Regions from separate parts of the Rhizobium sp. N122 genome, predicted to be linked through region 2. Evidence: riboswitches for the same ligand, from Rfam matches in the RefSeq annotation. Region 2 holds a riboswitch; each other region holds the start of a gene.
What was found. A riboswitch is a leader RNA that binds a small molecule or an ion and turns the genes downstream of it on or off. The one in region 2 is predicted to bind cobalamin.
Positions count from the first base shown of each region.

Region 1: another riboswitch for cobalamin. It lies ahead of cobU (bifunctional adenosylcobinamide kinase/adenosylcobinamide-phosphate guanylyltransferase); the one in region 2 lies ahead of nrdH (glutaredoxin-like protein NrdH).
Region 3: another riboswitch for cobalamin. It lies ahead of ATY75_RS29285 (ABC transporter substrate-binding protein); the one in region 2 lies ahead of nrdH (glutaredoxin-like protein NrdH).
Region 4: another riboswitch for cobalamin. It lies ahead of bluB (5,6-dimethylbenzimidazole synthase); the one in region 2 lies ahead of nrdH (glutaredoxin-like protein NrdH).

Region 1 covers NZ_LOKU01000023.1:19,000-26,989, forward strand. The annotation lists gene ATY75_RS16895 (cobyric acid synthase) at 1-74, shown strand, start outside; gene ATY75_RS16900 (SDR family oxidoreductase) at 273-1,043, shown strand; gene ATY75_RS16905 (adenylate/guanylate cyclase domain-containing protein) at 1,261-2,412, shown strand; gene ATY75_RS16910 (chloride channel protein) at 2,361-4,151, opposite strand; cobalamin riboswitch at 4,378-4,775, shown strand; gene cobU (bifunctional adenosylcobinamide kinase/adenosylcobinamide-phosphate guanylyltransferase) at 5,071-5,595, shown strand; gene cobW (cobalamin biosynthesis protein CobW) at 5,600-6,649, shown strand; gene cobN (cobaltochelatase subunit CobN) at 6,654-7,990, shown strand, end outside.
Region 2 covers NZ_LOKU01000038.1:4,485-12,474, reverse strand. The annotation lists gene ATY75_RS23715 (helix-turn-helix domain-containing protein) at 1-127, opposite strand, end outside; gene ATY75_RS23710 (heavy metal translocating P-type ATPase) at 199-2,454, shown strand; cobalamin riboswitch at 2,876-3,102, shown strand; gene nrdH (glutaredoxin-like protein NrdH) at 3,365-3,586, shown strand; gene nrdI (class Ib ribonucleoside-diphosphate reductase assembly flavoprotein NrdI) at 3,603-4,007, shown strand; gene nrdE (class 1b ribonucleoside-diphosphate reductase subunit alpha) at 3,986-6,190, shown strand; gene nrdF (class 1b ribonucleoside-diphosphate reductase subunit beta) at 6,370-7,344, shown strand; gene ATY75_RS23685 (adenylate/guanylate cyclase domain-containing protein) at 7,460-7,990, shown strand, end outside.
Region 3 covers NZ_LOKU01000064.1:504-8,493, reverse strand. The annotation lists gene ATY75_RS29305 (2'-5' RNA ligase family protein) at 137-667, opposite strand; gene ATY75_RS29300 (AraC family transcriptional regulator) at 963-1,958, opposite strand; gene ATY75_RS29295 (DsrE family protein) at 2,025-2,393, shown strand; gene blh (bifunctional sulfur transferase/dioxygenase Blh) at 2,557-3,837, shown strand; cobalamin riboswitch at 4,303-4,559, shown strand; gene ATY75_RS29285 (ABC transporter substrate-binding protein) at 4,731-5,747, shown strand; gene ATY75_RS29280 (iron ABC transporter permease) at 5,753-6,784, shown strand; gene ATY75_RS29275 (ABC transporter ATP-binding protein) at 6,781-7,545, shown strand; gene ATY75_RS29270 (hypothetical protein) at 7,617-7,990, shown strand, end outside.
Region 4 covers NZ_LOKU01000023.1:156,001-163,990, forward strand. The annotation lists gene ATY75_RS17590 (3-deoxy-7-phosphoheptulonate synthase) at 1-803, opposite strand, end outside; gene ATY75_RS17595 (hypothetical protein) at 1,130-1,711, opposite strand; gene ATY75_RS17600 (HAMP domain-containing methyl-accepting chemotaxis protein) at 1,771-3,645, opposite strand; gene ATY75_RS17605 (MFS transporter) at 3,847-5,253, opposite strand; cobalamin riboswitch at 5,428-5,614, shown strand; gene bluB (5,6-dimethylbenzimidazole synthase) at 5,656-6,345, shown strand; gene ATY75_RS17615 (DUF2865 domain-containing protein) at 6,364-7,455, opposite strand; gene ATY75_RS17620 (ribonuclease H) at 7,609-7,990, shown strand, end outside.

The sequences.
Region 1 (7,990 bases), on a different contig from region 2:
GGGCGCTTGATGAGGTCGCGAGCGACCTGGAGAAGCATCTCGATGCGCGCTGGCTTGCGGGGTTGCTGGGGTAAGCCGGATGTGTGTTGGGTCGTCTGGCCTCGCAGGGATGAGGATGGGCAAGGCGCTGCCACTTGTCCCTTCTCCCCGAGGGGAGAAGAGGGAGCCAAGCCTCCATCATTCCACGGTTAGTGTTTCATTCCACTCTTGCCAAATTGGTTGACTGAGTCCATTAATTCCCTCCCCACGAGAGTCCGGGCGAGAGTATAACCATGAGCGTATCGGATAGATTTTCACTGGCAGGTCAGGTGGCGCTGGTGACCGGCGGTGGCCGTGGTCTGGGCTTCGAGATGGCGCGCGCCCTTGCGGAGGCCGGCGCCCATGTCATCGTTACCGGCCGCACGGCGGCGACGCTGGAAGATGCGGTAAACATCATTCGCGCCGCGGGCGGCACGGCGGAGGCTGCGGCCTTCGATATCGCCGACCGCGAAGCGCAGCGTGCTGTGATGGCCGATATCGACCACAGCCACGGCCGCCTCGATATTCTGATCAACAATGTCGGCGCCCGCGACAGACGGCCGTTGGCCGAATTCGACGATGACGCGATCATCGAACTGCTGCGCACCGATCTGGCCGCCGCGATGATGCTTTCGCGGGACGCCGCCGTGCTGATGAAGCGGCGCAATTATGGCCGCTTGATCGCGGTGACCTCGATCAGCGGTCATGTCGTCATGCCCGGCGACTGCGTCTATCCGGCGGCAAAGCAGGGCCTGACGGGACTGATGCGCGGCATGGCGGTCGAATTCGGTCCGTACGGCATCACCAGCAACGCGATTGCGCCTGGCTGGTTCGCCACGGAGACGAATGCGGCGATGGCCGCGAACGAGGAATTGATGCCCTTCGTGCGCCAGCGCATTCCGGTCCAGCGCTGGGGACGCCCCGACGAGATCGCCGGCGCGGCGCTGTTTCTTGCAAGCGGCGGCGCCTCCTTCGTCAACGGCCACGTGCTGACTGTCGACGGCGGCATGACCGTCAGGATGTGAGCCGTCATCGACCGCTGGAAATATCGACGGGAGGCGGCTATCTATCGATGTGGTGGCAGCCCGGTTCGGTACCGCCGCCCATTTGCCCGATTTGCGGACATAAGGTTGCGCCGGCTCATGTGGAGATTCGAAAATTAGCGACCATATTCAATGGATTATAGAGCAGGGAATCACCAGCGAGCATATTGGCGACCTCGTTTCCGGCCTGTGCGAGCGGCTGATCGCGGACGGGTTTCCGATCTGGCGGGCGAGCATCAGAATGCCGTCCCTGCATCCCATGTATCGCGGCGTCGCGGCCAATTTCATGCGGGGCGGTGAGACCGTCCTTGAAAATGCGGAGCACGGCAGCGAGACGGAGCGTGACTTCGAGAGGACGCCGATCTTTTACCTCTTGAGCCGCGGCGAAAGAACGGGGCGATGGAATTTGGCGAGCGGCGAGGGGCTCGACTATACCGAACTCAACGAATTCGCGCTTTCCGGGGGCACGGATCACGTCATCAGCCTGTTCGAATTCCCGAAGGAAGTCGCGTTGCGAGGGCTCGGCTTCTCGCTGACGAGCGATGCGCCCGGCGGATTTTCCGATGATCAGCTGGCGATTGTCGCGGCGCTATTCCCGGCGCTTGGACTGGCGGCCTACCGCGTGGCGGTTTCGAAGACAGCGACCGATATCCTCGCGGTCTATACCGGCGCCAGGACGAGCGCGCGCATCCTTGCCGGCGAAACCCGCAGGGGAATGGGCGGTTCCATCGATGCCGCCATCCTGCTGGCCGACCTTCGCAATTTCACGGCTTTGACCGAGGTTTATCAGCCAGGCGAGATCGTCGGGTTTCTCAACGAGCATTTCGAGCTGATCGGCCGGCATGTCGAGGAAAACTCCGGCGAGATCCTCAAGTTCATGGGCGACAGCGTGCTGGCGATCTTTCCGACCGAGGCCGAGGACCCGCAAAAGGCCTGCAAGGCGGCATTGGCTTCGGCGCAGAATCTGCTGAAGGCCAACGAAGAGCTCAATCGCGAGCGGACGCGCAACGGAGGTCCCGATATCGGCATCGATGTTGTGCTGCATCTCGGCGAGGTTTTCTACGGAAATGTCGGCGCCCACGGCAGGCTCGACTTCACGGTGATCGGCAGGGCCGTCAACGAAGCGTCGCGGCTGGAAAAGCTCTGCGGCACGCTTGAGCAGCACCTGTTGCTGTCCGAGAGCTTCGCGACGACCTGTGCCGTGGATTGCGAGTATCTCGGATCCTTCGAATTGCGCGGGGTTTCGAAGCGGGCCGACGTCTTCAAGATCGCCGACGCCGGAGCAACGCAAGCGAGGGGTCAGATCTCGCCCGAGACCTCTCGGCGGCGGCGGTCGAGTTCTTCGCTGTAACGGCGCAGCGTATAACTTTCGCTGAGCTGGCCGATCACCTTCCGTTCGATCAGGTTGTTGACGACGGCGAGTGCTTCGCTTTCGCTCTTGTCGAAGATCGCCGCCGCCTGCCGGGCATTCATCTGCGGCTGCAGGAAATCGTTGCGATAGTGGATGAAGTCGGCCAGCGTCTTGCCCTCGTCCTGGGTGTCGGTCGGATTGGCGTAGATCTCCGGCACCAGCACGAGGCCGGCATATTTGTCGCTCTCCTCGACGAGAATGACACGCTGGGTTGAGCCGATCGGGAAGGCCTGCTTGAATTCCTCCAGCGAGATGCCAGCCCTTGCCGTCTTGACGTCGGCGCGCATCAGCTTGTCCACCGTCAGGTTACGGATCCAGCCGACGTCATGGGCGCTGCGGATGCTTTCGCCGCGCAGATGGAAGCGCCATGTGGCGAAGGAGTAGCCGAAGGTCGAGCGCACGACGAGCGAGGAGGTGATGACGGCGGCGAGCACCAGCGCCGTGATCGGGAAGTCGCCGGTAATTTCGAGCGCCAGGAACGTCATCGTCAGCGGCCCGCCGATGACGGCGACGGCAAGCGAACTCATGCCGACCACGGCATAGATGACCGGCGTCAGCGTCGCATCGGCGAAATAGGGACCGCAATAGGCGAAGAGCTTGCCGAGCAGAGCGCCCATGAACAGCGAGGCGAAGAACAGGCCGCCCCTGAAGCCCGATCCGATCGAGATCGCCGAGGCCAAGGATTTCAACAGGAGGAGGCCGACCAGCGCCGGGATGGCCACGTCGCGGGAAAGGTTGAGATGCAGCGCGCCGTGGCCGGCCGACAGCACCTGCGGCGAGATTATCGCCAGCAGCCCGACGATGATACCGCCGAGGGCGGGACGGAAGGGCGGGGCGATCGAGCTCTTGCGCGCCAGTTCTTCGACGAAGGAGACGCCCTGCATGATCAGGATGCCGACGCCGGCGCAGCAAGCGCCGAGCAGCAGCGCCGGGATATAATCGGCCGGCACGACTGCGCCGAAGCTGCCGATATCGATGCTGAAATCGCCTTCGGCCAGCAGCCTTGCGATCAAAGTGGAAACGAGGGCCGAGACGACCACAGGGGTCAGCGACACGATCGTATAGGTACCGATGATCAGCTCGAAAGCATAGAAGGCGCCGGTCAGCGGCGCGTTGAAGGCGGCGGCGATGGCGCCGGCTGCGCCGCAGCCGACGAGGATGCGCAGATCCGAGCGGCGGAGCTGCAGCTTCAGGCCGAATTTCGAGGCAAGGCCGGCGGCAAGCTGGGTGTAGCCGGCCTCCAGGCCGACGGAGGCACCGAAGCCGTTGGAGATCAGGTTCTGCACGGCGACGATGATGCTGTCGGTCAAGGACAGGCGGCCGCCATGCAGCGCATTGGCCTCGATGGGGTCGACCATCGGTTTCTTGCGGCGTTTGGCCAAAATGAAGAGCAACAGGCCGAGCAGAATGCCGCCGATGACGGGGGCGGTCAGCAGCAGCAGCTTGTCGTCGATCACCGATGAGCTCAGCCTTTCACTGTCGGCTATGCCGAAGACCAACTGGTGCAGCTCATTCGAAACGTAGCTCATGCCGGTGACCGCAAGCCCTGAGGCGATGCCGACGACGGCGCCCGCCAGCGACAGGCCGATTTCGCTGCGGCGAGTCAGGGCGCGCAGCCGCGCCGGGTCGAAGAAGACACGCAGCGCACGGAAACGGCGCCGATCCAATTTCATAAGCATGGCTAGACAACTAGGCAGGAAGAGGCCCGGTCAAGGGCGATGGCGCAGACCGCTTGCGACGTAATTGCGGCGAAAAGCTGGCGAGCGGGTCAATTAATTATGACGTAAGTAACTGATAAAAGACGATGTTTTAGGTAGACTAAGTCGTCTTGCCGGCGTTGCTCCGCCTGGCTGGCCATTCGCGGTCGTATCGGCCGGTTGACTTCACCCGTGAGCTTGCCTAACCATCTTTGGAATAACGGATGGTTCCGGATCGGTGTTACGCCTTTCCGGATGAAAAGGGAATGTGACGGGGCGGACCCAAACCGGGCGCCTTCATCACAGCCGACCCCGCGACTGTAGAGCGGTCAGGGTCTTCCATCCGGCATCCAGCCCTTCCGGCCGGCAGTCTGCAATGGTGCAGGCGGGCAGGGCGGGCGACATGCCGGAAAAGCCACTGGACATGCATGGTGATCAACCGGGGTCGGACGCCTCTATTTCTACGAATCGTCCACCTCTTCGCCGATGCGGCCGGGAAGGCGAGGCAGATCCGCTGGCACGATCAGGGGCGACCGGTTTCCGGTCTGTCCCGATCGCGGCCGACACCCGCGAGCCAGGAGACCTGCCATTCGTGCCGGGCGAGAAGCCCAACCCTGGGCACTATGCCCGTTGCCAGCACGGAGGTTGTTTTGGCTGAACGATTGAATTCGGCGCGGCTTGGTGCGGTGCATATTTTCCCCTTCTCCCCCGCGGGGAGAAGGTGGCCCGAAGGGTCGGATGAGGGGGCCGCACGGCACCTCCGTCATTTTGCCCTTCGCTTGCGCTCAGTGCATTCGCGGCTTCGCCGCTCACCCCCTCAACCGCCTGCCGGCACCTTCTCCCCGCTGGGGAGAACAGGGATGTGGCACCGCCGCGCCCTCTCTAGCGGGAGTGCTTGCGTATGACGATCGCTTTCACCAACACCACCTTCATCCTCGGCGGCGCACGCTCCGGCAAATCCCGCTTTGCCGAATCTTTTGTCGTTGCAACCGGCCTCGATCGTCACTACCTCGCGACCGGCCGGGCGTGGGACGAGGAGATGCAGGCGCGGATTGCCCAGCACAGAGCCGATCGCGGTCCGTCCTGGACGACGCATGAGGAGCCGCTCAATCTTGTTGGCAAGCTCGCCGCCATCGACGGCGAGGGGCGTATCGTGCTGATCGACTGCCTGACGCTCTGGGTCACCAATCTGATGATGGAGGAGCGCGATATGGCGGGGGAATTTGCAGCACTCGCCGATTTTCTGCCGCGCGTAAAGGCGCGGCTCGTTTTCGTTTCCAACGAGGTCGGCCTCGGCATCGTGCCCGACAACCGCATGGCGCGGGATTTTCGCGATCATGCCGGCCGTCTCCACCAGTTGATCGCGGCAAATGCCGCCGAAGTCTATTTCATTGCGGCAGGCCTGCCGCTGAAAATGAAGGGTTAAATCCATGAACCAGCAGAAAATTCCCGCAACCGTCATCACCGGCTTCCTTGGCGCCGGCAAGACGACGATGATCCGCAATCTGCTCACCAATGCCGGCGGCAAGAAGATCGCGCTGATCATCAACGAGTTCGGCGATCTCGGCGTCGACGGCGAGGTGCTGAAGGGCTGCGGCGCTGAAAACTGCAGCGAGGACGATATCATCGAGCTGACCAATGGCTGCATCTGCTGCACAGTTGCCGACGACTTCATCCCGACGATGACAAAGCTCCTGGAACGCGAACAGCGGCCCGACCATATCGTCATCGAAACCTCCGGCCTTGCTTTGCCGCAGCCGCTGGTCGCGGCCTTCAACTGGCCTGACATCCGCACCCAGGTCACCGTCGACGGCGTCATTACGGTGGTCGACAGCGCCGCCGTCGCCGCCGGCCGTTTCGCCGACGACCACGATGCTGTCGAGGCGGCGCGCGGCGAGGATGAATCGCTCGATCACGAGAGCCCGATCGAGGAACTGTTCGAGGATCAGCTCACCTGCGCCGATCTGATCGTGCTCAACAAGACCGACCTGATCGACGTGGCCGGTCTTAGCCGGGTGCGCGACGAGGTCGCCTCTCGCACCGCACGCAAGCCGGCGATGATCGAGGCGCGGAACGGCGAGGTGCCGGCCGGCATCCTGCTCGGTCTCGGCATCGGCACGGAGGACGATATCGCCAATCGCAAGTCGCATCATGAGCTCGAGCATGAGGACGGGACGCCGCACGATCATGACGAGTTCGACAGCTTCGTCGTCGATCTCGGACCAATTGCCGATCCCGCCGGTTTCGTCGAGGCGCTGAAAGCCGTCATATCAACCCATGACGTGCTGCGCCTCAAGGGCTTCGTCGACGTTGCCGGCAAGCCGATGCGCCTGCAGCTCCAGGCCGTCGGCAGCCGCATCGACCACTATTTCGATCGCGCCTGGACGCCTGGGGAAAAGCGCGGCACACGCCTCGTCGTCATCGGCCTGCATGAGATGGATGAGGCCGCTGTACGGATGGCGATCGAGGCGCTGGCATAAACCCATGCATCTGCTTCTGGCCCAGCAGGGAACGATCAGCGACGGCGAGGAGCCGATCGACCTCGGCCAGACGCCGGGCGACATCCTGTTCCTGTCGGCCGCCGACAGCGAGCTGGCGGCGATCGCAGCCGCTCATCGCGCCTGCGGTGGGCCGCATTCGCTGCGGCTTGCGAGCCTGATGAGCCTCAAACACCCGATGTCGGTCGATACCTATGTCGAGCGCACGGCGCGGCATGCGAAGCTCATTGTCGTGCGGGCGCTCGGCGGCGCCAGCTATTTCCGCTATGCGCTCGAGGCGCTGCATGCGGCAGCCTCTCGCTCCGGCGCGCGGATTGCTGTGCTGCCGGGTGATGCCAGGCCGGATGCAGGGCTGGCGCCCTTCTCGAACATTGCCTCCGATGATCTCGATGCGCTCTGGGCCTATCTCGTCGAGGGCGGCGATGCCAATGCGCGCGCCTTTCTCGATTATGCCGCGGCGATGCTCTCGGGCGCGGAGAAGCCCGCGCCGGCGGTACCTTTGATGAAGGCCGGCATCTGGTGGCCGGGGCGGGGGCTGATCGGGGTCGAGGAGTTGCGGCGGGTGACACATTCGACGGCGGTGGGGCCAATCGTCGCCATCAGCTTCTACCGCGCCCTCGTGCAGAGCGGCGAAACCGGGCCGATCGAGGCGCTGATCGAAGCCTTGCAGGCGCACGGCCTCCGGCCGCTGCCGGTCTTTGCTTATAGCCTCAAGGATTCCGTCTCGACCGGCATTCTCGAAAGCGTGTTTTCAGCGCTGAAACCCGATGTCGTGATCAACACGACCGGCTTTGCCGTCTCCGCGCCCGGCGCCGATCGGCAGCCGACGGTGCTGGAGGCGACTGGGGCGGTGGTGCTGCAGGCGATCCTGTCGGCCTCGTCGCGGGAGGCATGGGCAGCTTCGTCGCAAGGCCTGTCGGCGCGCGATCTCGGCATGAACGTGGCGCTGCCCGAAGTCGACGGCCGGGTGCTGGCGCGGGCGGTCTCCTTCAAGACGGCGGCGCGTTACGACGCCGCTGTCGAGACCAACATTGTCGCCAGCGAACCAGACGCCGGCCGGGTGCGCTATACGGCGGAACTCGCCGCCAACTGGGCGCGGCTGCGCGCCACGCCGGCACACGACCGGCGCATTGCGCTCGTCATGGCGAACTACCCGAACCGCGACGGCCGGCTCGGCAACGGGGTCGGCCTGGATACGCCGGCCGGCAGCATCCAGGTGCTTCGCGCGATGGAAGCAGCGGGTTACCCGCTCTCCGATATTCCGGCCGATGGCGACACGCTGATCCGGCATTTGATGGAAGGACCGACCAATTCGGGACATGA
Region 2 (7,990 bases):
CGAAGGAGCGCTGATTGCCTTCGCTGCGGCTCGGCGCCGCGAGCAGGCCGATGCTCTCGTAATAACGCACCGTCGGCACTTTGACCCCGCTCCGGCGAGCGGCTTCGCCGATCGTGATCTTTTTCATGATTTTCCTCTTGCACCTCTAGTCGCTAGAGGATGTAGGAGAGGTGCTTCTGTTTGACAAGGAAGCGGATCATGGCTGAGACGAGCGAGACACGATACCGGGTCGGCGGCATGGATTGCGCCGCCTGCGCAACCAAGATCGATACGGCGGTCAGGCGCGTGGCGGGGGTGGCAGATGTTTCCGTCTCGGTGATGGCGGGCACGATGACCGTCCGGCATGACGGCAGCAGCGATCTCAAGGCGATCGAGAAGAAGGTGACGGGGCTCGGTTATTCGGTCTCGCCTTTTGCCGGAAGCGTGGTGCCGGCGCATGACCACGGCTCACATGAACATCACGACCATGATCACGTGGGCCATAATCATGATCATGCCGGCCATGACCACGATCATGCCGATCACGATCATGACCATGCGCATGGCAAGACCGAAATCGAAGGTCTGCATGGGCACGATCATGGGCCGATGACCGGTCCCTGGTGGCAGAGCAAGAAGGGTCGGCTGACCATCCTCTCGGGTGCCGCGCTGATTGCCGCCTATGCCATCGGCCATCTCGTGCCGGCAATCGCATCCTATGCCTTCATCATAGCCATGCTGGTCGGCCTGGTGCCGATCGCGCGCCGCGCGGTCATGGCGGCCCTATCGGGCACGCCATTCTCGATCGAGATGCTGATGACCATCGCCGCGGTCGGCGCCGTCATCATCAATGCGGGGGAGGAGGCGGCGACCGTCGTATTCCTGTTTCTCGTCGGCGAGCTGCTGGAGGGTGTCGCGGCCGGCAAGGCGCGCGAAAGCATCCAGTCGCTGACGACGCTGGTGCCGAAGAATGCCTTGCTCGAAGACAATGGCCTGACGCGGGAGGTGCCGGCGGAAAGCCTTGCCGTCGGCGCGATCATCATGGTGCGCCCGGGCGATCGCATCTCGGCGGATGGCATCATCGTCTCGGGCGAGAGCGCGATCGACGAGGCGCCGGTGACGGGCGAGAGCACGCCGGTGCGCAAGGGTGTCGATGCCGCCGTCTTTGCCGGCACGGTCAATGGCGATGCCGTGCTTAGGGTTCGCGTCACGGCGGCGGCTGCCGACAATACCATCGCCCGCGTCGTCAAGCTGGTGGAAGAGGCGCAGGAATCGAAGGCGCCGACGGAACGTTTCATCGATCGGTTCTCGCGCTATTACACGCCCAGCGTGGTGGTGGTCGCCGCATTGGTCGCGGTGGTTCCGCCGCTGCTGCTCAGCGGCGTGTGGAGCGAATGGGTCTATAAGGGCCTTGCCATTCTGCTGATCGGTTGCCCCTGCGCGCTTGTCATCTCGACGCCGGCAGCGATTGCCGCCTCGCTGTCGGCAGGCGCGCGGCGGGGGCTGCTGATGAAGGGCGGCGCGGTGTTGGAAACGCTCGGCAAGGTGACAATGGTCGCCTTCGACAAGACAGGCACGCTGACGGAAGGCAAGCCTCAGGTGACCGATATCGTTCCCTTCGGATTGACTGAGGCGCAGGTCTTGTCGCGCGCGGCGGTGCTGGAGCAGGGCTCCAGCCATCCCCTGGCGCTGGCGATCCTCAACCGCGCCAGGGCGGACGGTGTTCCCGTGCCGCCGGCTTTCGAACTGGAAGCGTTGCCGGGCAAGGGTGTCAGCGGCAAAGTCGGCGGTGAGACGCTCGATCTGCTGTCGCCATCCGCTGCTCGCGAGCGCGAAGCACTCGATGGCGACAAGGATGCACGCATTACCGCATTGAACGACGAGGGCAAGAGCGTGTCGGTGCTGCTCGTCAATGGCGCGGCAGCCGGCCTGATCGCCATGCGCGATGAACCGCGCGAGGATGCCGAGGCCGGGCTTTCCTCGCTCCGCTCCGCCGGCGTCAAGGCGATGATGCTGACCGGCGACAACAAACGAACGGCGGCCGCCGTTGCCGGCATGCTCGGCATCGACTGGCGCGGCGAGATGATGCCCGAGGACAAGCAGCGGGTCGTCGGCGAATTGAAGCGTCAGGGATTCATCGTCGCCAAGGTCGGCGACGGCATCAACGACGCGCCGGCGCTGGCCGCCGCCGATATCGGCATCGCCATGGGCGGCGGCACCGATGTGGCGCTGGAGACCGCGGACGCCGCCGTGTTGCACGGCCGCGTCGGCGACGTGGCGCGGATGATCGAACTGTCGAAACGGACGATGCGAAATATCCTAGAGAATATCACCATCGCGCTCGGTCTGAAGGCGGTGTTCCTGGTGACGACCATTGCCGGCATCACCGGCCTCTGGCCGGCGATCCTCGCCGATACCGGCGCTACCGTGCTGGTGACGATCAACGCGCTGCGATTGCTTCGCGTAAAGGGATGAATGTTTTTCCGGGGGCGGCGTGAAGACTGCTGCCGGTTCGGGCCTGATCGAGAAGCGAAAACAGCGGAGCCGATCCTCAGTCAGGCCGGCTTTCGGTTTGCCGACAAAGTCTCCTCCGTCATGCTCGGCCTTGTGCCGAGCATTTAACCACGGCAATTTACTGCCAGGAAAACATTTATTTTCAAATACTTAATTGATCGTCCGTAGATCCTCGGCACAAGGCCGAGGATGACGTCACGGGTTTGGCCGTGGTTTGTCAGCAGCCTGGGAGCCGACCAGGCTGCCCTGCTCATCACGGCCTTCTCCGCAGTTCGTTTTGTTTAAGCCTTTATTATCCATGTTTTTCACAGGAACGCAGTGATTTCAAACCTGCCGTAACGAGATGTGCAAACCACCCGTTGACGCGATTTTGGATTCAGATACTATATCTAGTGTTCAAGGTTCCTTCGATTCGTCAGGATCGCAGGCTAAGACGGGAATACGGTGCGTTTCGCCAGAACGGCGCAACAAGGCCGGAGCTGCCCCCGCAACTGTGAGCGGCGAGCAACTGTCCGATTTCAGGTCACTGAGGCATGATGCCTCGGGAAGGCTGGGGCAGGGTGCTTCGACCCGCGAGCCAGGAGACCTGCCTTGAACTAGATGTCCACGGGCGGGGTGTCCGGAAGGTCGCGTGCATGAAAGCGGAATGATCCGCGCCTGTTGCGCTGCCCCGAACGTCCGCATGAGCACTTCGGGGTTGAAGTCATGTCCAGAATATCAAGGCCGCCGCCCGCGCAAATCCCGAAAGGGATCGTATCAGGCGTTTAAAGCGCCGACTTTGCCAGATCACCATCAAAACGTTGCCCCGGACGTCGCAAGGCGCCCGATCCCAGTATTGCGTCCTGAATTCTTTGACATCACGAGGAACATGATGAGCGTTACCGTCTACAGCAAACCCGCCTGCGTCCAATGCACCGCCACCTATCGCGCCCTCGACCGTCTGGGCGTCGATTACGACATCGTCGATATCTCGCAGGATGCCGAAGCGCTCGATCGCGTCCGCAGCCTCGGCTACATGCAGGCCCCCGTCGTCATCGCCGGTGAGCGGCATTGGGCGGGTTTCCGTCCCGACATGATCAGCGCGCTCTCCTGACCCGAGGGAAAAGGCGATGGGGCTGATCGTTTATTATTCCAGCCGATCCGGCAATACCCATCGCTTTGTCGCCAGGCTTGGATTGCGCGCGGCGCGCATTCCGGCGGGCGGTACGGACGCGTTCCCTATCCGCGAACCCTTCGTGCTTGTTGTGCCGACCTATAGCGGCGGCGACGGCAAGGGCGCCGTTCCCAAACAGGTGATCCGTTTCCTGAACGATGCGGAGAACCGTGGACACCTCCGCGGCGTGATTGCCGCGGGCAACAGCAATTTCGGCGAGACATACGGGCTCGCCGGCGACGTGATCTCGCGCAAATGCCAGGTGCCTTACCTCTACAGGTTCGAGCTCATGGGCACGGAGGAGGATGTCGCCAACGTCAAACACGGAATGGAACGGTTTTGGACACGGGAACAACTCTGACGCGGGATGCGGGCGCAAAACCGCATAACACTTTTGCTCATCCCACCGGCGAACGCCCTTTGAAAGCGGCGGAAGCGCTCGATTATCACGCGCTGAACGCCATGCTGAACCTCTATGACGATGAGGGACGGATCCAGCTCGACAAGGACCGCTTGGCGGCCAAGCAGTATTTTCTGCAGCATGTGAACCAGAACACCGTGTTCTTTCACAATCTGAGGGAAAAGCTCGATTACCTCGTGACCGAGGGCTATTACGAGCAGGAGGTGCTCGACCAGTATTCCTTCAATTTCGTGCGCGACCTGTTCGACCACGCCTATGCCAGGAAGTTCCGCTTCCCGACCTTCCTCGGCGCCTTCAAATATTACACCAGCTATACGCTGAAGACCTTCGACGGAAAGCGCTATCTCGAGCGCTACGAGGATCGCATCTGCATGGTGGCGCTGACCCTGGCGCGTGGCGACGAGGCGCTTGCCCGCGACATGGTCGACGAAATCATTTCCGGCCGTTTCCAGCCGGCAACGCCGACCTTCCTCAATGCCGGCAAGAAGCAGCGTGGCGAACTCGTTTCCTGCTTCCTGCTGCGGGTCGAGGACAATATGGAATCGATCGGCCGGTCGATCAATTCGGCGCTGCAATTGTCGAAGCGCGGCGGCGGCGTGGCGCTGTCGCTGACGAATATCCGTGAGGCCGGCGCGCCGATCAAGCAGATCGAAAACCAGTCGTCGGGCATCATCCCCGTGATGAAGCTGCTCGAAGACAGTTTCTCCTATGCCAACCAGCTCGGGGCCCGTCAGGGAGCAGGTGCTGTCTATCTCAACGCCCATCACCCCGACATCATGCGCTTCCTCGACACCAAGCGCGAAAATGCCGACGAGAAGATCCGCATCAAGACGCTGTCGCTCGGCGTCGTCGTACCCGACATCACCTTCGAACTCGCGAGAAACAATGAGGATATGTATCTGTTCTCGCCTTACGACGTGGAGCGCGTCTACGGCGTGCCTTTCACCGAGATTTCGGTGACGGAAAAGTACCGGGAGATGGTGGCGGACGCCCGCATCTCGAAGAAGAAGATCAAGGCGCGCGAATTCTTCCAGGTGCTCGCCGAAATCCAGTTCGAGAGCGGTTATCCCTACATCATGTTCGAGGACACGGTGAACCGGGCGAACCCAGTTGCTGGTCGCATCTCCATGAGCAATCTCTGCTCGGAGATCCTGCAGGTGAGCGAGGCGAGCGAATATAAAGACGACCTCTCCTACAAGCATCTGGGCAAGGATATTTCCTGCAATCTCGGCTCGCTGAACATCGCCGCGGCGATGGATTCCGCCGATTTCGGCAAGACGATCGAGACCTCGATCCGGGCGCTGACGGCGGTCTCCGAGATGAGCCATATCGCTTCGGTTCCGTCGATCGAGAAGGGCAATGACGAGAGCCATGCGATCGGGCTCGGCCAGATGAACCTGCACGGCTATCTCGCCCGCGAGCGGATCTTCTACGGCTCAGAGGAAGGCGTGGATTTCACCAATATCTATTTCTATACGGTGACCTATCACGCGATCCGCGCCTCTAACCTGCTGGCGGTCGAACGCGGCCAAAGCTTCAAGGGCTTCGAAAATTCGAAATATGCCTCCGGCGACTATTTCGACAAATATACCGAGCAGGAATGGAAGCCGGCGACCGCGACGGTGCAGGCGCTGTTCGACAAATCAGGAATCCACATTCCGACGCAGGAAGACTGGGCGGCGCTGAAGACGGCGGTCATGACCTCCGGCCTCTATAACCAGAACCTCCAGGCGGTGCCGCCGACGGGCTCGATCTCCTACATCAACCACTCGACCTCCTCGATCCATCCGATCGTCTCGAAGATCGAGATCCGCAAGGAAGGCAAGATCGGCCGCGTCTACTATCCGGCGCCGTTCATGACCAACGACAACCTCGATTACTACCAGGACGCCTACGAGATCGGGGCGGAGAAGATCATCGATACCTATGCGGCGGCAACCCAGCATGTCGACCAGGGCCTGTCGCTGACCCTGTTCTTCCGCGACACGGCGACGACGCGCGACATCAACAAGGCTCAGATTTACGCCTGGAAGAAGGGCATCAAGACGATCTACTACATCCGCCTTCGCCAGATGGCGCTGTCCGGCACCGAGGTGCAGGGCTGCGTGTCTTGTACGCTGTGATTTTGGGCTGCTGGCCGAGAGTTTCGAGCTTGTAGCCCCCTCATCCGCCTGCCGGCACCTTCTCCCCGATGGGGAGAAGAGACAAGCCGATTGCATGGCGTTCCCCTCTCCCCAGCGGGGAGAGGGCAGGGTGAGGGGGCTCCGCACTCCGTTAGAATTTGTGGAAGAAAGACCACCCAATGAACATATCCATCAAGCCAATCAGCCGCGTGCGTGCCATCAACTGGAACCGCATCGAGGACGATAAGGATCTCGAGGTCTGGAACCGGCTGACCGGCAATTTCTGGCTGCCGGAAAAGGTGCCGCTGTCCAACGACATTCCGTCCTGGGCGACGCTGACGGCGGCCGAGCAGCAGCTCACTATCCGCGTCTTCACCGGCCTGACGTTGCTCGACACCATCCAGAACGGCGTCGGCGCGATCAGGCTGATGGAAGATGCGCTAACGCCGCATGAGGAGGCGGTGCTTTCCAACATCTCGTTCATGGAGGCGGTGCATGCGCGCTCCTATTCCTCGATCTTCTCGACGCTGTGCTCGACGCCTGACGTCGACGATGCCTATCGCTGGTCTGAAGAAAACGAGTTCCTGCAGCGGAAATCGGCGCTGATCATGGAGCAGTACGGTTCCGGCGATCCCCTGAAGAAGAAGGTTTCCAGCGTCTTCCTCGAAAGCTTCCTGTTCTATTCCGGCTTCTATCTGCCGATGTACTGGTCGAGCCGCGCCAAGCTGACCAATACGGCCGACATGATCCGGCTGATCATCCGCGACGAGGCGGTGCACGGCTATTATATCGGCTACAAATTCCAGCGCGGGCTGGAGCGGCTGTCCGAGGAGAGACGGCAGGAGATCAAGGATTTCGCCTTCGATCTGCTGCTCGAACTCTATGATAACGAGGCCAGATATACCGAGGCGCTCTATGACGGCGTCGGGCTGACCGAGGACGTCAAGAAATTCCTGCATTACAACGCCAACAAGGCGCTGATGAACCTCGGCTATGAGGCGCTTTTCCCGGCCGAGGCCTGCAAGGTCAATCCGGCGATCCTGTCGGCGCTTTCGCCGAATGCCGACGAGAACCATGACTTCTTCTCCGGCTCCGGCTCGTCCTATGTCATCGGCAAGGCCGTGGCGACCGAGGACGAGGATTGGGATTTCTGAGGTTTAATCGATGCCTCCCCTTATCATTTGCTCTCTCATCGACCACATTCAGCGGGAAATTGATTTCGGCACTCGCCAGTGAAGTGGCGTAGCGGGAGTTTTAGATGGCGTCTTTTTGAACAAGGTCGGAACTGCCGCCGAGGCGGACGAAGGCGTCTGGCCAATTCGCCGGAGACGAATTCTCGACTGGCTGGTGAACGAGACGCGGGGCGAGCGTTTCATCGACAACATCCTGGTGGACATGTGTGAGAAGCTGCTTGCGGCTGGGGTGCCGGTGGCCCGGGCGACGCTGCATTTCAGGGTGAACCACCCGCAATGGGTGGGTGCGCGCCTTCTCTGGAAGGAAGGGCTCACCGAGGCGAAGATCGACACATTCGCCTATGGCGTCGAAAACACGCCGGAGTTCCTGACCAGTCCGGTCAACGCGATCCATCAGGGTGCGGAGGAGGTGCGCAGGCAGCTGGAAGGCGCAGCCGACGGCGAGATGGATTCATTCTATCAGGACCTGCGCGACGACGGCTTGACCGAATATATCGCCTGGCCGCTCGAACACACCTTAGGCAAACGCCATGTCGCTACATTTTCCACCAGCCGGCCGGGCGGCTTCGAGCTCGAGCATATCGATTTCCTGCGCGATCTCCTGCCG
Region 3 (7,990 bases), on a different contig from region 2:
GTTCTGCGAGGCCACACGGCTACACTCTGCATGGGGCCCGGTTAGCTGCGGCCCGCTAAACCGCTCAGCAATCGTAAGGTATACATCGACCGCCGGAAGCGGCCGTATCAAGCAGGCCGGCTTGCGCCTTCAGCCGTCATTCCGGCGTCAATGCGATCTCGCTCAATATCTCCACAGGCGGAAACCGGACACAATCCGCGGCATCGAAATTTACCGAGAATTGGATCCGGTTTTTGTTCGCCCAGTCGATCGCGGCCTCTGATTTCGGCTTCGGCACTTTTGCGGCGATGGTGCAGTGAGGCACCCAGCTGCCGGGCCGATAGTGCACATGACAGTATGCGGGATCGATCTCTTGGTGCAATGCCGCGTGCAGAAGGAAAAGCGTGTCGTCCACGATCGGCCGCGCCCATAAGACGAGAAACTCGTTCTCGAAATAACCGATACCCGAAAAGTTCACGGTCACGGTCGACCGCGTGCAGAAAACGCTCTCAAGCGCCTTGGCCAACCGATCGGATGCAAGTTCTTGATAGACGGCGAGGGTGAGATGCGGAGGATAGTTCAAAGCACGCATTGAAGCCGTCTCTTCGAGTGCCGCGGCTTCATCCCAGAGCTTGAAAACCGGGGAGGCAGTCTCGTTCAGACATTTGAGGCTGATCCCATAAGGCATTCGCGAGCGGTGTCCGGTCCATCCGCCTGAAATCTAAGCTGATATCGTGCCGATGTCGAGCCGCGGGAATGGATCACACGGGCAGGGCAGAGCCTCGAAGGGCACGGCGCAACGCTGTTCCTTGCATCAATCTTTGCCGCTATGCTGAGCGCCCGCCTCGTCCTTCGAGGCCCTGCGGGGCACCTCAGGATGAGGCTCTCTTGGGTGTTGGCGCCGGCTGCGGCGAGGGGCGGGATGCTCAGCTTTTACCGACTAGGTGAATGCCATTGATGCGATGTCTGACGGCCCTCTCGCTCTATTCCCGCGCCATCGCCCGCCAGGCGGCCGGCGGGGTGGCGAAGGCGCGGGAGAAGGCGCGGTTGAAGGCGGCTTCGGTGGCGTAGCCGGCGTCATCGGCGATCGCTGCGATTGGTCGGCCAGAGGAGGCGAGCGCGACACTTGCAAGATAGAGCCGCCAGTCCCTGATATAGCGGATCGGTGAGGTCGAGAGTATCGACTGGAAGCGATCGGCGAGCGCGCTGCGCGACAGGCCGGCGGCGGCGGCCAGGTGTTCCAGCGACCAGTCGCGTCTGGGCTCGTCGTGAATAAGGGAGAGACAGCGCGACAGCGCCGGGTCGGCGAGCGCTGCCAGCCAGCCGACCGATCGCGGTTCGGCCATCATGATCTGATGGCGCAGAATTTCGATGAAGATGATTTCGGTCAGCCGCGGCAGCATCGAGACGCCGCCGGCGCGCGGCCGATCGACCTCGTCGACCATCTGGCGGATGGTGGCGCGCAGCCAGTCGCCATCATTGGCGGCTCGGGTCCTGACATGGATCAGCCTGGGCAACGCCTGGCGCAGCGGCGCAAAGCTGAGCCCCTCCCACTGCAGATAGCCGCAGAGCAGCCGTACCCCCTGCACCGCCTCGCCATAACGAAGCACGGGGATTTCGCGCCACGGCTTTTGCGGCAGGTCGCGGGTCGGCAGCACCAGCATGCCGTCGCTTCCGGCGCCGAGTTGATGCCCGGTGCCAAAGGGAAAGACCAGCACGTCGCCCGTCTCGAGATCGGTCGCTTCACCTTCGGTTTTCAGCCAGCAATTGCCGGCGACGACAATGTGAAACGGCATCGTGCCCGAGGCCTTCGCCGAAAGGCCTGCCAGCGACGGTGCAGCGTCGGTCTGCCAGTCGCCAGTCGGCATGAAGCAGAACTGCAGCGATCCGGACAGGCGGATCGTCGACAGCAGCGCCGACAGCACGTCGTCGCGCGCGACACCCGCCGCGTCTGGATTTTCGGACAAGGCTTCACGCATTCCGGCCAAATACGCGCCCCGCGCATCCTCCTATGGTGAACAGGTCACTGCAACAGGGAGAATACTATGCAAACGCCAAGCGACAAACTGGTCGTGCTCGTCACCAAGGGGATCGAATCCGAACTATCCTCCGTCGCCTTCACAATTGCCAATGGCGGCATCACCGCCGGGCTGAAGGTCTCGGTGTTCCTCACCAGCACCGGGATCGACCTTGTGCGCAAGGGCGGTCAGCGCATGACGCATATACCGCCGCTCGATCCGCTGTCGACGCTTATCGAGAATTTCCAGCAGCGCGGCGGCACGATCTGGGCTTGCCCGCCCTGCGTCACCGCACGCGGTTATACGCAGGAAGACATGCTCGACGGCGTCGTTATCGTCGGCGCCAGCGCCATGCATGCCGAGATCAAACAGGGCGCAGCGACGCTATCGTTTTAACGGGCTGCACTCGCCGGGCGAGGATCGTCTTGCGTCTGTATTTGCCGGCCCGCGGCAGGCGCGAAGAAGTGTGTAGCGACTATTCTTGCGCTCGGCGATATAGTCGTGAGATTGTATCGATATACGTGCGATGCTGCATGATGCAGGCGGCGCGGGGGCTTCGATGATATCCGTGAGGGTCAATGAACTGATATCGGTGGCGGGGCAGCCCGATGCCGCCGGCTTTGCCGCATTTGCGGCAGGCGGCTTTGCCGGCGTCATCAACGCCCGGCCGGATGGCGAGGAGCCGGGGCAGCCCGGCAATGCGGCGGAAAAGGCGTCCGCCGCCGCCGCGGGGCTCGACTACAGCTTCGTGCCGGTGAAAGGGGCCGAGATCACCGAGGCCGATATCCGCGCCTTCCAGACGGCGATGACGCAGGTGAAGGGGCCGGTCGTCGCTCATTGCAAGAGCGGCACGCGGGCGCTGACGCTCTATGTGCTGGGAGAGGTGCTCGACGGGCGGATGCCGCCGGGGGATGTCGAGGCCTTCGGTCAAAACCTCGGCTTCGATCTTGCCGGCGCGCGCCGCTGGCTGGAAAAGCGGGCAGGGCAGGCGGCTGAGGTGAAGGCCTTCTTCGAGCCGCGCACTTGCAGTGTGCAATATGTCGTCGCCGACCCGGTGACGAAACGTTGCGCCATCATCGACCCGGTGCGCGATTTCGACGAGATGGCGGGCGCGACCGGAACGACCAATGCCGACGCCATCCTTGCTCATATCGACAGCGAAGGGTTGACGGTCGAGTGGATCCTCGACACGCATCCGCATGCCGATCATTTCTCCGCCGCGTACTATCTCAAAGGAAAGACCGGCGCGCCGACGGCGATCGGCGCCCATGTCACCGACGTGCAGGTGCTCTGGAAGGAAATCTACAACTGGCCGGCACTCGAAACCGACGGTTCGCAATGGGACCGGCTGTTTACCGATGGCGACACGTTCGAGATTGGCGGGCTCAAAGCCCGTGTGATGTTCTCGCCCGGCCATACCCTTGCCTCGGTGACGTATGTGATCGGTGACGCCGCCTTCGTGCATGACACCGTGTTCACGCCGGATTCGGGCACGGCGCGCACCGATTTTCCCGGCGGCAGCGCCAGTGCCCTCTGGCACTCGATCCAGGCCATCCTGTCGCTGCCCGAGGAGACCCGGCTCTTTTCTGGCCACGACTATCAGCCCGGCGGCCGTCACCCGCGCTGGGAAAGCACGATAGCCGCCCAGAAAAGCGGTAATCCGCATATATCAGGCATCGACGAGGCCGGCTTCGTGGCGCTACGCCAGGCGCGCGACCGCACGCTGCCGAAACCGAAGCTGATGCTGCACGCGCTGCAGGTGAATATTCGGGGAGGCAGATTGCCGGAGCCGGAGGGAAATGGGCGGCGGTATCTGAAGATCCCGCTGGATGCCTTGTAGGAACGCAGGGAGCAGCGTTGCGGCGCGTGCTTCGAGGCTTCGCCCTCGCGGGCTGCGCGCCTCAGCATGAGGGAGGTCGGAGGGTGCCGCACCCACGACGGCGGGAACGGGAGGATCTTGTGTCGACGCTCAAGAGAGCCTCATCTTGAGGTGCGGAAGCCGAAGGCTGAAGCCTCGAAAGACGAGGCGGGTGCTCCATTCGCAGAGCGGGATGCGTTTTTGGCAAGGAGCAGCGTTGCGGCGCGCTTCGAGGCTTCGCCCTTTCGGGCTGCGCAGCTCAGCGTGAGGGAGGTTGCTGGATGCCGCGCCCACGACAGTGGGAATGGGAGGATGCTTAAGAGAGCCCCATCCTGGGGGTGAGGATGCTGGCATTATACCGGCAACAGCGCTCCGACGGTCCGTATCCATTTTTCGCTCACCCAACCCCAATCCTCCGCAATAATCATTGACGTCGTGCTGGCAGGCGACGTAACTGGGGGCGACGGTTCCCTGAAGATGACTCCAAGGGGATTAATAGGGAACACGGTGAGGACGACCCAGTAAGGGACCGAGACCGTGGCTGCCCCCGCAACTGTAAGCGGATTGTCGATCATCTCAGGTGTGGCCAGCGATTGGTCATTTCTGAAGGGCTTATGGCCCGACCACTGCGAGATATCGCGGGAAGGCGGATGAACGACTTATATCCGCAAGCCAGGAGACCTGCCGTCAATCACGATCCAATCAACCGGGCGGGGATGCCCGGACAAGGAACAGACATGATTGACCTTCTGAACCTTCGCCGAATTTCGGCATGCATCCGTCTCGATTGGGCCTCCTGCGGTTAGCACACGTATCAGCGTGCGTTCGGCCGCGCGTGCGGCATAACCGTGCCTTTTCCTTCAATCGAGGTTTTCATGCGCCAGATTCTCGCCACCATGACATTTGCCTTCGGGCTGATCGGCCTTGCGGCACCGAGCCTTGCCGCCACCCAATATCCTTTGACCATCGCCAATTGCGGTGAGCAGGTGACCTTCCAGAAGGCGCCGTCGAAGATCGTTTCGATCGGCCAGGGCATGACCGAAATTCTTTTCTCGCTCGGCCTTGCCGACAAGATCGCCGGCACGGCCGTCTGGGTCGGTCCCGTGCTGCCGCAATATGCCGAGGCCAACAGCAGGATAAAGCGTCTCGCCGACAATGATCCGAGCTTCGAATCCGTCGTCGGGCAGGAGCCAGACCTGGTGGCGGCCGAGTTCGAATGGCATGTCGGTGCGCAGGGCTCGGTCGGCAAGCGGGAGCAGTTCCAGGATCTCGGGATCAACACCTATCTTTCGCCGGCCGATTGCGTCGCCAAGGTCAACACCGATGGCGGCGACGGCGTGCGTGGGGAGTTGTTCACGATGGAGCTGATCTATCGCGAAATCGCCGAACTCTCTGAAATTTTCGACGTGACGGCGCGCGGCGATGCGCTGATCGCTGAATTGAAGACGCGCGAGGCCGATGCCGTCGCCTCGATAGCGGGCGCATCGGGCAAGAACCTGCCCGTCGTCTTCTGGTTCTCCAGCAAGGAGGTCAATGGCGACGCCTTCATCGCCGGCAAGAACAGTGCTCCGGCCTATATACTGAAGACGATCGGCGCGAAAAACGTCGTCACCACCGAGGAGGAATGGCCGCTGGTCGGCTGGGAAACCATCGCGCAGGCGAACCCCGCCGTCATCGTGCTCGCGACCATGGATCGGCGCCGCTACGCCGCCGACGATCCCAAGGTGAAGATCGATTTCCTCGAGAACGATCCTGTCACCAAAGAACTGGATGCGGTCAAGAACAGGCACTTCGTGATGATGGATGCGCAATCGATGAACCCGACGATCCGCACGATCGACGGCATCGAGACATTGGCGGAGGGCATCAAGTCCTTCGGCCTGTCGCAGTGAAGGCAATGTCGGCCGGGCGGCAGGGATGGTGGGCGCTTGGCGCGCTCACCATTGCTGCCTTCCTCCTTCTCGGATTGATGATCAGCCTTGCCGTTTCCATCGGTGAGATCGCGATCCCGCTGGCGACGACGGCGGAGGCGGTCTCCAACCGGTTGTTCGGCACGCAGTTCGAACTCAGCCGCATTCACCAGGGTATCGTCTGGGATTATCGGCTGAGCCGGGCCCTCGTCGCGGCCAGCGCCGGCGCGTCGCTCTCGCTCTGCGGCGCCGTGCTGCAGGCGCTGCTGCGCAATCCGCTGGCCGAACCCTATGTGCTCGGCATCTCCGCCGGCGCTTCGACGGGAGCGGTCTGCGTGATGATCCTCGGCTTCGGCTACGGTGTTCTCGGCCTGTCGAGCGGCGCCTTCATCGGCGCGGTCGTCGCCTTTCTGCTGGTCGGCTTCCTGGCGACGGGGGCAGGGGGAACCGGCGAGCGCATCATCCTGTGCGGCGTCGCCGGCTCGCAGCTCTTCAATGCGCTGACTTCTTATATGGTGACGACCTCGGCCAATGCCGAGCAGGCGCGCGGCATCCTGTTCTGGCTTCTGGGTTCTCTCAGCGGCGTGCGCTGGCCGGATGTCTATCTCTCGGTGCCGATCGCGCTTGCCGGCTTCGTCATCTGCATGGCCCATGTCCGGGCGCTCGACGCCTTCGCCTTCGGCACGGATGCCGCGGCCTCGCTCGGCATTGCCGTGCGCCGCGTCCAGATCCTGCTGTTCGGCCTGACGGCGGCGATGACGGCAAGTGTCGTCAGCATGGTCGGCTCGATCGGCTTCGTCGGCCTGGTCATTCCGCATGCCGCCCGGTTTCTCGTCGGGCCGGGCCATCGGCGGCTGCTGCCAGCAACAGCACTGGTCGGCGCGATCTACATGGTCGGCGCCGATATCGTCTCGCGCATCATCATCCCGCAGCAAGTCCTGCCGATCGGCGTCGTCACGGCGCTCTTCGGCGCGCCGGCCTTCGCCGTCATCCTCTATCGCGTGCGGAGGAGCGCATGAGCATTACGATCGACGCGGTGAGTTTTGCCGCCGGCGACACGGTCATCGTCAACGGCGTCAGCTTGACGGTGGCAAAGGGCAAGGTGCTCGGCCTGCTCGGACCGAACGGCTCCGGCAAATCGAGCCTGCTGCGGCTGATCTGCCGGCTGCGCAAGGTCCGCAGCGGCGTCATCCGGCTGGGCGAAGACGATATCGCTTCGCTGTCGCGTGCCGCCCTTGCACGGCGCATCGCCTTCGTCGAGCAGCAGTCGACGACCGAGACGCAGCTGACTGCGCGCGACGTGGTGCGGCTCGGCCGCACGCCGCATCGCGGGCTGCTGTCGCCCTGGGGCGCGGAGGACGATGCCGCCGTCGACGAGGCCTTGTTACGGGTCGACATGCGGGAGCGGGCGGGCCAGCTCTGGCAGACACTGTCCGGCGGCGAGCGCCAGCGTGTCCATATTGCGCGGTCGCTGGCGCAGGCGCCGGGCGAGCTGCTGCTCGACGAGCCGACCAATCATCTCGATATCCAGCACCAGCTCGACATTCTCCGGCTGATCTCGAAGCTCGGCATCACCTGCATCGTCGCGCTGCACGACCTCAACCTGGCGGCAATGTTCTGCGATAGTCTGGCGGTGCTTCAGAAGGGCGAGGTCGTCGCCGCGGGCGCGCCGGAGGAGGTGCTGACAGAGGATATGATCGGCAGGGTTTTCGGCGTTCGCGCCCATGTCCAGAAATCGGCCGTGCATGGGCGGCACCACATCCAATATGTCCTGGATTGAGGAATGGCCTTTTTCCTGGACTGGCGTATGATTTCCGAGGGCGCTTGCGCCCGGTCGAACGGAGTTTCGAGATGCTCGAACGAAATCAGTTTCCCCTGCGCCCCGTCGTCCCCGGCTTCGCTGTCGCCTGGGTTGCCATCATTTCAGGCGCGAGCGTCGCTCTCAGCCTGATTTTTGCCTGCGTTACGCCCTTCGTGGCCTTGGCGGCGGTATCGGCGGTCATTCTTCCCCGGCAGATGGCGGTGACGGCTGTTTTGCTGGCCTGGCTCGCCAACCAGATGGTCGGATATATCCTGCTCGGCTATCCCCAGACTTGGGACAGCCATGCCTGGGGGCTGGCGATCGGTCTTGCGGCGTTCGCCTCCCTGGCGGCAGCGCTCGGAGTGCTTCGTTTTGCGGCCGGCCTGACCGTCACCGCGGCCGGCGCCTTCCTGGCCGGCTTCGT
Region 4 (7,990 bases), on a different contig from region 2:
TGGCTGGCATCGATCAGGATGCGTGGGGTCACGCCCAGCTTGACGGCATCGCCGACCACGGCTTCGACATCGGCCGCTTCATAGTTCGGCTGTTTGCCACCGCGCAGGATGATGTGGCAGTCCTCATTGCCCTTTGTTGAAGCAATGGCAGCCTGCCCGTCCTTAGTGACGGCGGGGAAATGATGCGGCTGCGAGGCGGCAAGGATAGCGTCGAGCGCGACGCGGACGCCGCCGTCCGTGCCGTTCTTGAAGCCGATCGGGCAGGAGAGGCCGGAGGCGAGCTGGCGATGGATCTGGCTTTCGGTCGTGCGCGCGCCGATCGCGCCCCAGCTGACGAGGTCGGCGATATATTGCGGCGTGATCGTCTCGAGGAATTCGACGCCGGCGGGCAGCCCCATGGCATTGACGTCGAGCAGCAGGCGCCTGGCAATCCGAAGTCCTTCCTCGATGCGGTAGCTGCCATCGAGATGCGGATCGTTCATCAAGCCCTTCCAGCCGACCGTGGTGCGGGGCTTTTCGAAATAGACGCGCATGACGATTTCGAGATCGCTGGAGAAGCGCTGCCGCTGTTCTGCCAACCGCTCGGCATATTCGCGTGCCGCAGCAGGATCATGGATGGAGCAAGGGCCGATGACGACGATCAGGCGGTCGTCTTCTCCCACGAGAATCTTGTGGATCGCATGGCGGTTGCTGGTCACCGTCTCGCTGACGGCAACGGTTCTCGGGATTTCCGCGATGATATCGGCGGGATTGGTCAGCGGGGTGATCTCGAGGATACGGAGATCGTCAATGGTATCGGACACGGTATGGCTCCTGTTTGGTCATACCGAGCGGAACAAAAAAGCCGCCAGGTAGACTAGCGGCTGTTCGGGTTGTCGTCGCGTCGACTTCAGTTACGCATAGACCCGCATCCGCTGGGAGCAGCGGTACCAATAAAATCGCGAGGCGTGGATCGAAGCGGTCGACATCCGGCGTATGTAGCGTCGCGGCCGCGTGATGTCACGCAGAATTTTCGGCTGGAAGCCACGCGCGTCGGCGCGGCGCCACCGTTCCTGCGCAGGGCTTAAAGCAATCGCCCAGAAGCGCGCGGCTTCTGGGCGAGAGATACGAACCAAATAAGGTCTTACGATCACAAAGCGTCGACGTTCACGCCGACGGTGATGGCGCCGATCGGCGTTCCCTTGTCGTCCGATATGGTGACGCTTGCCTGCGACTGCAGCGTCTGGGTCGATTCGTCCTTTTCGATCTCATCGACGAAGACGGCGTCCTTGCCGGCGCCGAAGGATTTCTGGAACTTGCCTTCATCGCCCTGCCAGTAGTCGGAGGTTGGATCGCTTTGGCCGACATTCAGCCCCTTTGCATCCATGACGAAGATCTCGGCAATCTTGCCGCCGGACGCCTCTTTCTTTTCCTGGAGGAATTTCGACAAGGCATTGCCGAGCACGCTATCGATCATCGAATGGTCGGAACCATCGACCTCGGCGCGCCACTTCTTGTCGAGAGCGTCGATATCGGCCAGGCCCAGATTGGCGTTTGCGGCATTCTGCGCCTTGATGGCCTCGATGATGACCGGGTCGTTAAGCCATGGCTTTACATCGCTCGTGACGTAGTCGGAGATCGGGGCGAGTTTCGCATCCTGGGCCATGGATACGCCCGTCGTCACGGCAATTGCGGTGCAGGCCAAAAGAAATGCGGACACAACTTTCTTCATAACTGTTCCCTTCCTGATTATGGGTGCTGAGAAATAAAGTCTATCGAACGAAGACGAGGTCAGAACTCCTCCCAGGCACCGGGAGCAGCGGCAACGGCGGCGTTTCCTGCATGCCGCTGCACCAAGGCTCTGGGCTCGGGGCGAGATTGACGAACGGGTTGAGCGGCTTTGGGCTGGCTGGCCGAAGCGGCGCCAACAGTGAACCTGCCGGCCGAATCCTGCAGAAGCCGTCCCTGCGTGCGCAGTTCCTGGCAGGCGGCATTGGTCTCCTCGACCATTGCCGCGTTCTGCTGTGTCGCATGATCCATCTGATTGATGGCGCCGTTGATTTCCTGCAGGCCCGTCGCCTGTTCGCGGTAGGACTGGACGATCGAAGCGATGCTGTCGCTGATGCGGTTGATCTGCTCCTCGATCTTTAACAGGGCATCGCCGGTTTCGTTCACCAGCCCGACGCCGGCCGCCACTTCCTGGCCGGAGACGTTGATCAGGTTCTTGATTTCCTTTGCCGCGTTGGCGGAGCGCTGGGCGAGTTCGCGCACTTCCTGCGCGACGACTGCAAAACCCTTGCCGGCTTCGCCGGCGCGCGCCGCCTCGACGCCGGCGTTCAACGCCAGCAGGTTCGTCTGGAAAGCGATTTCATCGATGACGCCGATAATGCGGCCGATCTGGCTCGAGGAGGTCTGGATACGGTCCATCGCTCCGATCGCATCGCGTACCACGGTCGCAGAGACATGGGCGCTGCGCTTCGTTTCCTCGACCAGCTTTCCGGCATTTTCGGCCCGCTGCGACGATGTTCTGACCGTGGCGGTCACTTCATCGAGTGCGGCGGCGGTCTGTTCCAGGGCTGCCGCCTGTTGCTCGGTGCGTTTGGCGAGCTGATCGGCGGAGGAGGCAAGCTCGCTTGAGCCGCCTTCAACCGCGACGGAGGCGATCTTGATCTCGGTCAGCGCTGCCGCGACCGCTTCGACCATACGGTTGAAATCCTGCCGCAATTTATCGAATTCAGGGCCGAGATCTGCCAGGTGTGTCGAGAAGTCGCCGGCGGCCAGCTTTTCCAATTCATTGGCGAGCGCGCTCATGACCAGCCGCTGCGCGTTGCTGGCCTCTTCCGTCAAGGATGCGTTGCGCGCCCGTTCGGCGTCGAACGAGGCGCTCTGCTCGGCCGCAGCCTGTTCTCTCTCGACTTTCGCAATCGCCTCGTTACGGAAAACTTCCAGGGCACGCGCCAGGAAGCCGATCTCGTCGCCATTTTCCCGGTAGGTGACGGGAGAGGCCAGATCGCCTTTCTGCAAGGCGCTGATCCGCTCGCTGAGAATCCGGAGAGGGCGGCCGACGAGGCTGCGCATGGCGAGAAGGAAAGCGACGACGGCGATGGCGGTGATCACGAACTGCGTCAGCAGCGAAATCAGCACCTTCTGCTCGACGTCAGCAGCAATTTTTTCGACCGACCAGTTGGTGACGACGTAGCCGGTCGCCTTGCCCGATTTGTCCAGCGGAAGCGGCGCGATGATCGTCACGACACCGGCCGATACTCCGCTGTCGTCGATCGTGGTTTTCTCAGGTTTGGCGCTGAGGCTCTTTGTCAGATCGGCGGCTGCCGGCAGACCGTCAATGCCGTCGCGCGTCCATGTATCGACGGCCGCAGCTTCGGCGTTGAAGGCGGCAAACTGAACGAGGTCGAGCGAGGGATCGTCGCGATAAAGCGAATAGGCCTCGCGAACGGCGTTCGCCTTGCCCCATTTCACGCCGCCGGCGGCCAGAGAGGCAAATTGCTCCGCATCCTTGGACCAGTTCGCCTTGGCGCCATCGATCAACGCCTTGGTTTCATACATCCAGGTGTAGGTGGCAAAGGCGGAGATGCCGCAAAGGTTGACGGCCACGATAATCGCCGCCAGCTTGGCTGTCAGAGGCATCGTTTTCAAAAATTGGAACATGCCGCGGGGGCCTCGAAACGCGGGCTCAGTCGGATATGTTCCCGACCAGCCTATCAATACAGGCATCCACGCCGGCGGTCGCAGCATGAGCACTCATGCCCATGTCCCCCTGTGCGACCCAAAACGCGCAAACGCAGTCTGTCTTCGATGTGTGAAGAAATCATAAAGTGGAATGGGATACCGAAACGGCGGCCGGCGGGATCAAGGGCTGTTTTCCGCCATGGCCTCACCCGGCTCGGCCTGGCGGTGCTTGCGGCGCCGTGTCGTCAGTTCGGCACCGGCGTCGCGCGGCAGGCGCAGGAAGGTGATGCAGGCCAGCGCCGAAATCGCCGAGACACTGAAAAAGGCGGTGTGGAAATCCGAGACCAGCAGCCTGCCGCCATGGAAGCCGCTCGAAATTTCGAGGATGCCGCCGGCGATCGCCACTCCCATCGCCATGGAGATGCGCTGGGCCACGGCGTTGATCGCGGTCGCCTGGCTGCTGTCGGAATCGTCGACATCGCCGAAGGCCATGGCGTTGACGCCCGAAAAGGCCATGGAGCGGAACAGGCCGCCGATCAGCAGGCAGGCCATGATCAGCGGCAGCGGCGTCTCCGTGGTGAAGAAGCCATTGATGCCGAGGAAGATTGCCGCAAGCAAGGTGGTAATCGATATGACGGTGCGGAAGCCGAAGGCATTGAAGGTGCGCGAAGCGGCAAATTTCGAGCCCATCGAGCCGAGCGCGCTGACGAAGGTGACCGAGCCCGATTGCAGCGGCGTCAGGCCGAAGCCGAGCTGCAACATGAGCGGCATCAGAAAGGGCAGGGCGCCGAGCCCCATGCGAAAATTCGAGGCGCCGAGGATCGCCGCCCGGAACATCGGGTAGCGGAACATTTTCGGATCGAGCAGCGGATAGGGCACGCGGCGGGCATGCAGGAGATAGAGGAGGCCGGCAAGGATGCCGACGGCCACCGTGACATAGCCGTAGATCACCGGCACGGCCGGCAGGCTGATCACCGAGAGGCCGAAGACGAATCCGGAAAAGCCGATGCCGCAAAGGAAGAAGCCCGGAAAATCCATCGGCCGCGGGCTGCGCGGCTCGACCGCCGGCAGGAAATGCGTGACGAGGATGATGCCGAGCACGCCGATCGGGACATTGATCCAGAAGATCCAGTGCCAGGTGAGATAGGTGGTGAGGAAACCGCCGATCGGCGGACCCATGATCGGCCCGATCAGCGCCGGAATGGTTAGCCAGGCCATGGCATCGACGAGTTCGTGGCGCGGCGTTCCCCGGACCAGCAGCAGGCGGCTGACCGGCGTCATCATCGAGCCGCCGGCGCCCTGGATCAGCCGCGCGACGACGAAGGCCGCGATCGAATTGGAAAAGGCGCAGGCGACCGAGCCGATCATGAAGACGAAGATCGCCATGCGGAAGATGTTACGCGCGCCGAAACGATCCGACATCCAGCCGCTGATCGGGATGAAGATCGCCAGCGCCACGAGATAGCTGGTGACGGCAAGCTTCAACGCGATCGGCGATGTGCCGATATCGGCCGCTATCGCCGGCAGGCTGGTGGCGATGACGGTCGAATCCATCTGTTCCATGAACAGGGCGACCGCAAGGATCATGGGTGTGAGGCGGGGCACGGGCAACCGGGATGCAAGGAGACAAATCACGGCGCCATGGGCGTCGCTCAGGATCAATTCATTTCTAAGGCAGCGACACCCGCCTGTCCATGAAGTCGATGTCGCAGGCCGTTCGAATGCCACCCGAGGGCCGGCTTGCAGTCGTGCTGCTTTCCTGAGATAGATGTGCCGTCAGGTGCCCGCCGTCTAGGCGGGAGAATCGGGAATCCGGTGCAAGACCGGAACGTGCCCAACGCTGTAAGGCCGACGCCTGCCGCTTCATATGCCACTGGCTTTTGCCGGGAAGGCTGCGGCAGACGGATGACGCCAAGTCAGAAGACCGGCCTGGCAAGATAGACCCAACCCGCGCGGACGGCGGGCGGTTGCGTTGTTGGGGATTTGACGATGCGACCCTTTGATGAGGATGCCCTGTCAGTGGCGTCCGGTTTTTCCTTGGCCGAACGCGAGGCCGTCTATCACGCGATCATGACGCGGCGCGACGTTCGCAGCCAGTTCCTGCCCGATCCCTTGCCGGACGATGTCGTGGCGCGGCTCTTGACAGCCGCCCACCACGCACCCTCCGTCGGCTTCATGCAGCCGTGGAATTTCATTCTGGTGAAAAGTCCAACGGTGCGCGCGCAGGTCCGCGATGCCTTTTCGAAGGCCAACGAGGAAGCGGCAGCGATGTTCGAGGGCGAGCGGCGCCAAGCCTACCGCTCGCTCAAGCTCGAAGGCATCGTCGAGGCGCCGCTCGGCATATGCGTGACCTGCGATCCCACCCGCAGCGGCAGCGTGGTGCTGGGGCGCACGCATAATCCGCGGATGGACAGCTATTCCACAGTCTGCGCCATCCAGAATCTCTGGCTTGCGGCTCGCGCCGAAGGGATCGGCATCGGCTGGGTCAGCATTTTTCGCGAAGGCGATCTGAAGACCATTCTCGGCATACCCGAGCATATCGAAGTGGTCGCCTGGCTCTGCGCCGGGTTCGTCGACCGGCTTTACGACGAGCCGGAACTCTCGGTTAAAGGCTGGCGGCAGCGGCTGCCGCTCGAGGAACTCGTCTTCCACGACGGCTGGGGACGCAACGAGCCTTAGCCATCACTGCTGCTGCGGCTACTGCTGCGGTTGGGGGCCAGGTGCTGCGGGATTGGCAAGATCAATCGAGCCCTGGTCGCCGGCGAGGAACTGCGGGCCGACCTGACGGACCTTGTTCTGCGTGGGATCGTAAGGGCGCTCAGACACCGATGACTGCGGCGCGGCCGTTGTCGCGGTCTCCTTGATCGGCGGATTGGTGCGGATGGTGGTGATCGAGCCCTGCTGCGGCGGTTGGCTGACCGCCTGCTTGCCGCGCATCTCGTCGTAATAGGCGGTGAGATTGCAGGCGCAGGTGTTCTTTTCACCGGGCGCGCGGTTCTTGTAGGCGAAGGCGTTCTTCATGGCGCTGTAGGGCGTGCCGGTTGCGACCGAGATCATGTTCGAGGCCTCCGTGCTCGTCACCTCGCGATAGAAGAGTTCGGTCTCGATGCCGGGGCACATCTTGGCGCAGGTCTGGGCGTCGCGGCCGAAATCAACCGAGGTGGTGTTCGAGCTGATCGGGAAGAAGCCGCCGTCGCAACTGCGCACGCACATGGTGCTGACCGGCGACAGCATATCGGCCCGCGGCAGGCCGTAATGCGGGTCGGCCTCCTCGCCGCCGCCGAGCGGAATGAAGGTATCGGAACGCATCGCCTGCTCCTCGACGCTCGGGGCAGGCTCGTCGGCACCGCGCGCGGAAGGCGCATAGAAGTTCTCGCTGTTGCAGCCGTTGCTGTCGAGCGCGGCCATCAGTTCGCGGCGGTCGTCATCGGCGCTGTTCCGGCCGGCCAGCTCGTCGCGGCGGTCCTGGAGATAAGCGATATTGTCGATCATCCGGCCTTCGGCCTGCGACAGCTCGGTGCAATAATCGGCATTCTCGCCGCCGATCACCACCATGCTGCCCGAGGTGCAGCCGTAGTTGCGCAGATCATTGCGCACCTTGCGCAGCTCGAGGTTCTGCTCGGCCATGGCACTGGCATATTGGCGGGCTTCCGGGCCGTTGCTATTGCCGATCGATCGCGGCAGGTCGGCGAGACGGCCGCGCAGGTCCTCACAGATGGCATTGGTCTGCGCGACGGCGGGCGCTGCCAAGGCGAGGAGAAGGGCGAGAGACAGGTTTCGGCGTTTCACGGCGTCGTCCCGGAATGAGCAAACGGTCGGTGGGTCGAATGCGACTTCAATCGGCCGCGCGTTTTCCCTTAACGGATTTCTCTTAATAAGCTCAGAGAAAATATTAGCGTATTTTCCTGATCTTATCCAGCAATCGCCAGAGACGCGGTGAAAATGACAGGCATCCCCGACGAGATCCGATCCTTTGCACCGACATCGGGGGTCACGGAGGCGCCACACGGCCTTCACCTCTTCGCGGATGGTTGTTATGAGCCCGGTTCCGGGCATGGAGGCTGGTCGTTTGTCGCTTATCGCGATGCGGTGGAAATCGCCTCCGACTTCGGTGGCGTCGACGTTTCCAGCAATAATTCCATGGAATTGACCGCCGTTCTCAGGGCCGCCATGTGGATCAACAGCCAAACAGCCGGCGAACCCGCGACCATCTGGTCCGATTCCGTCTATGCCGTCAAAGGCTGCAACAGCCGCCGACATATCTGGAAGAACAACGGCTGGAAGAAAAGCAGCCCGAATGGACATGGGCGACGGCGAACGATCG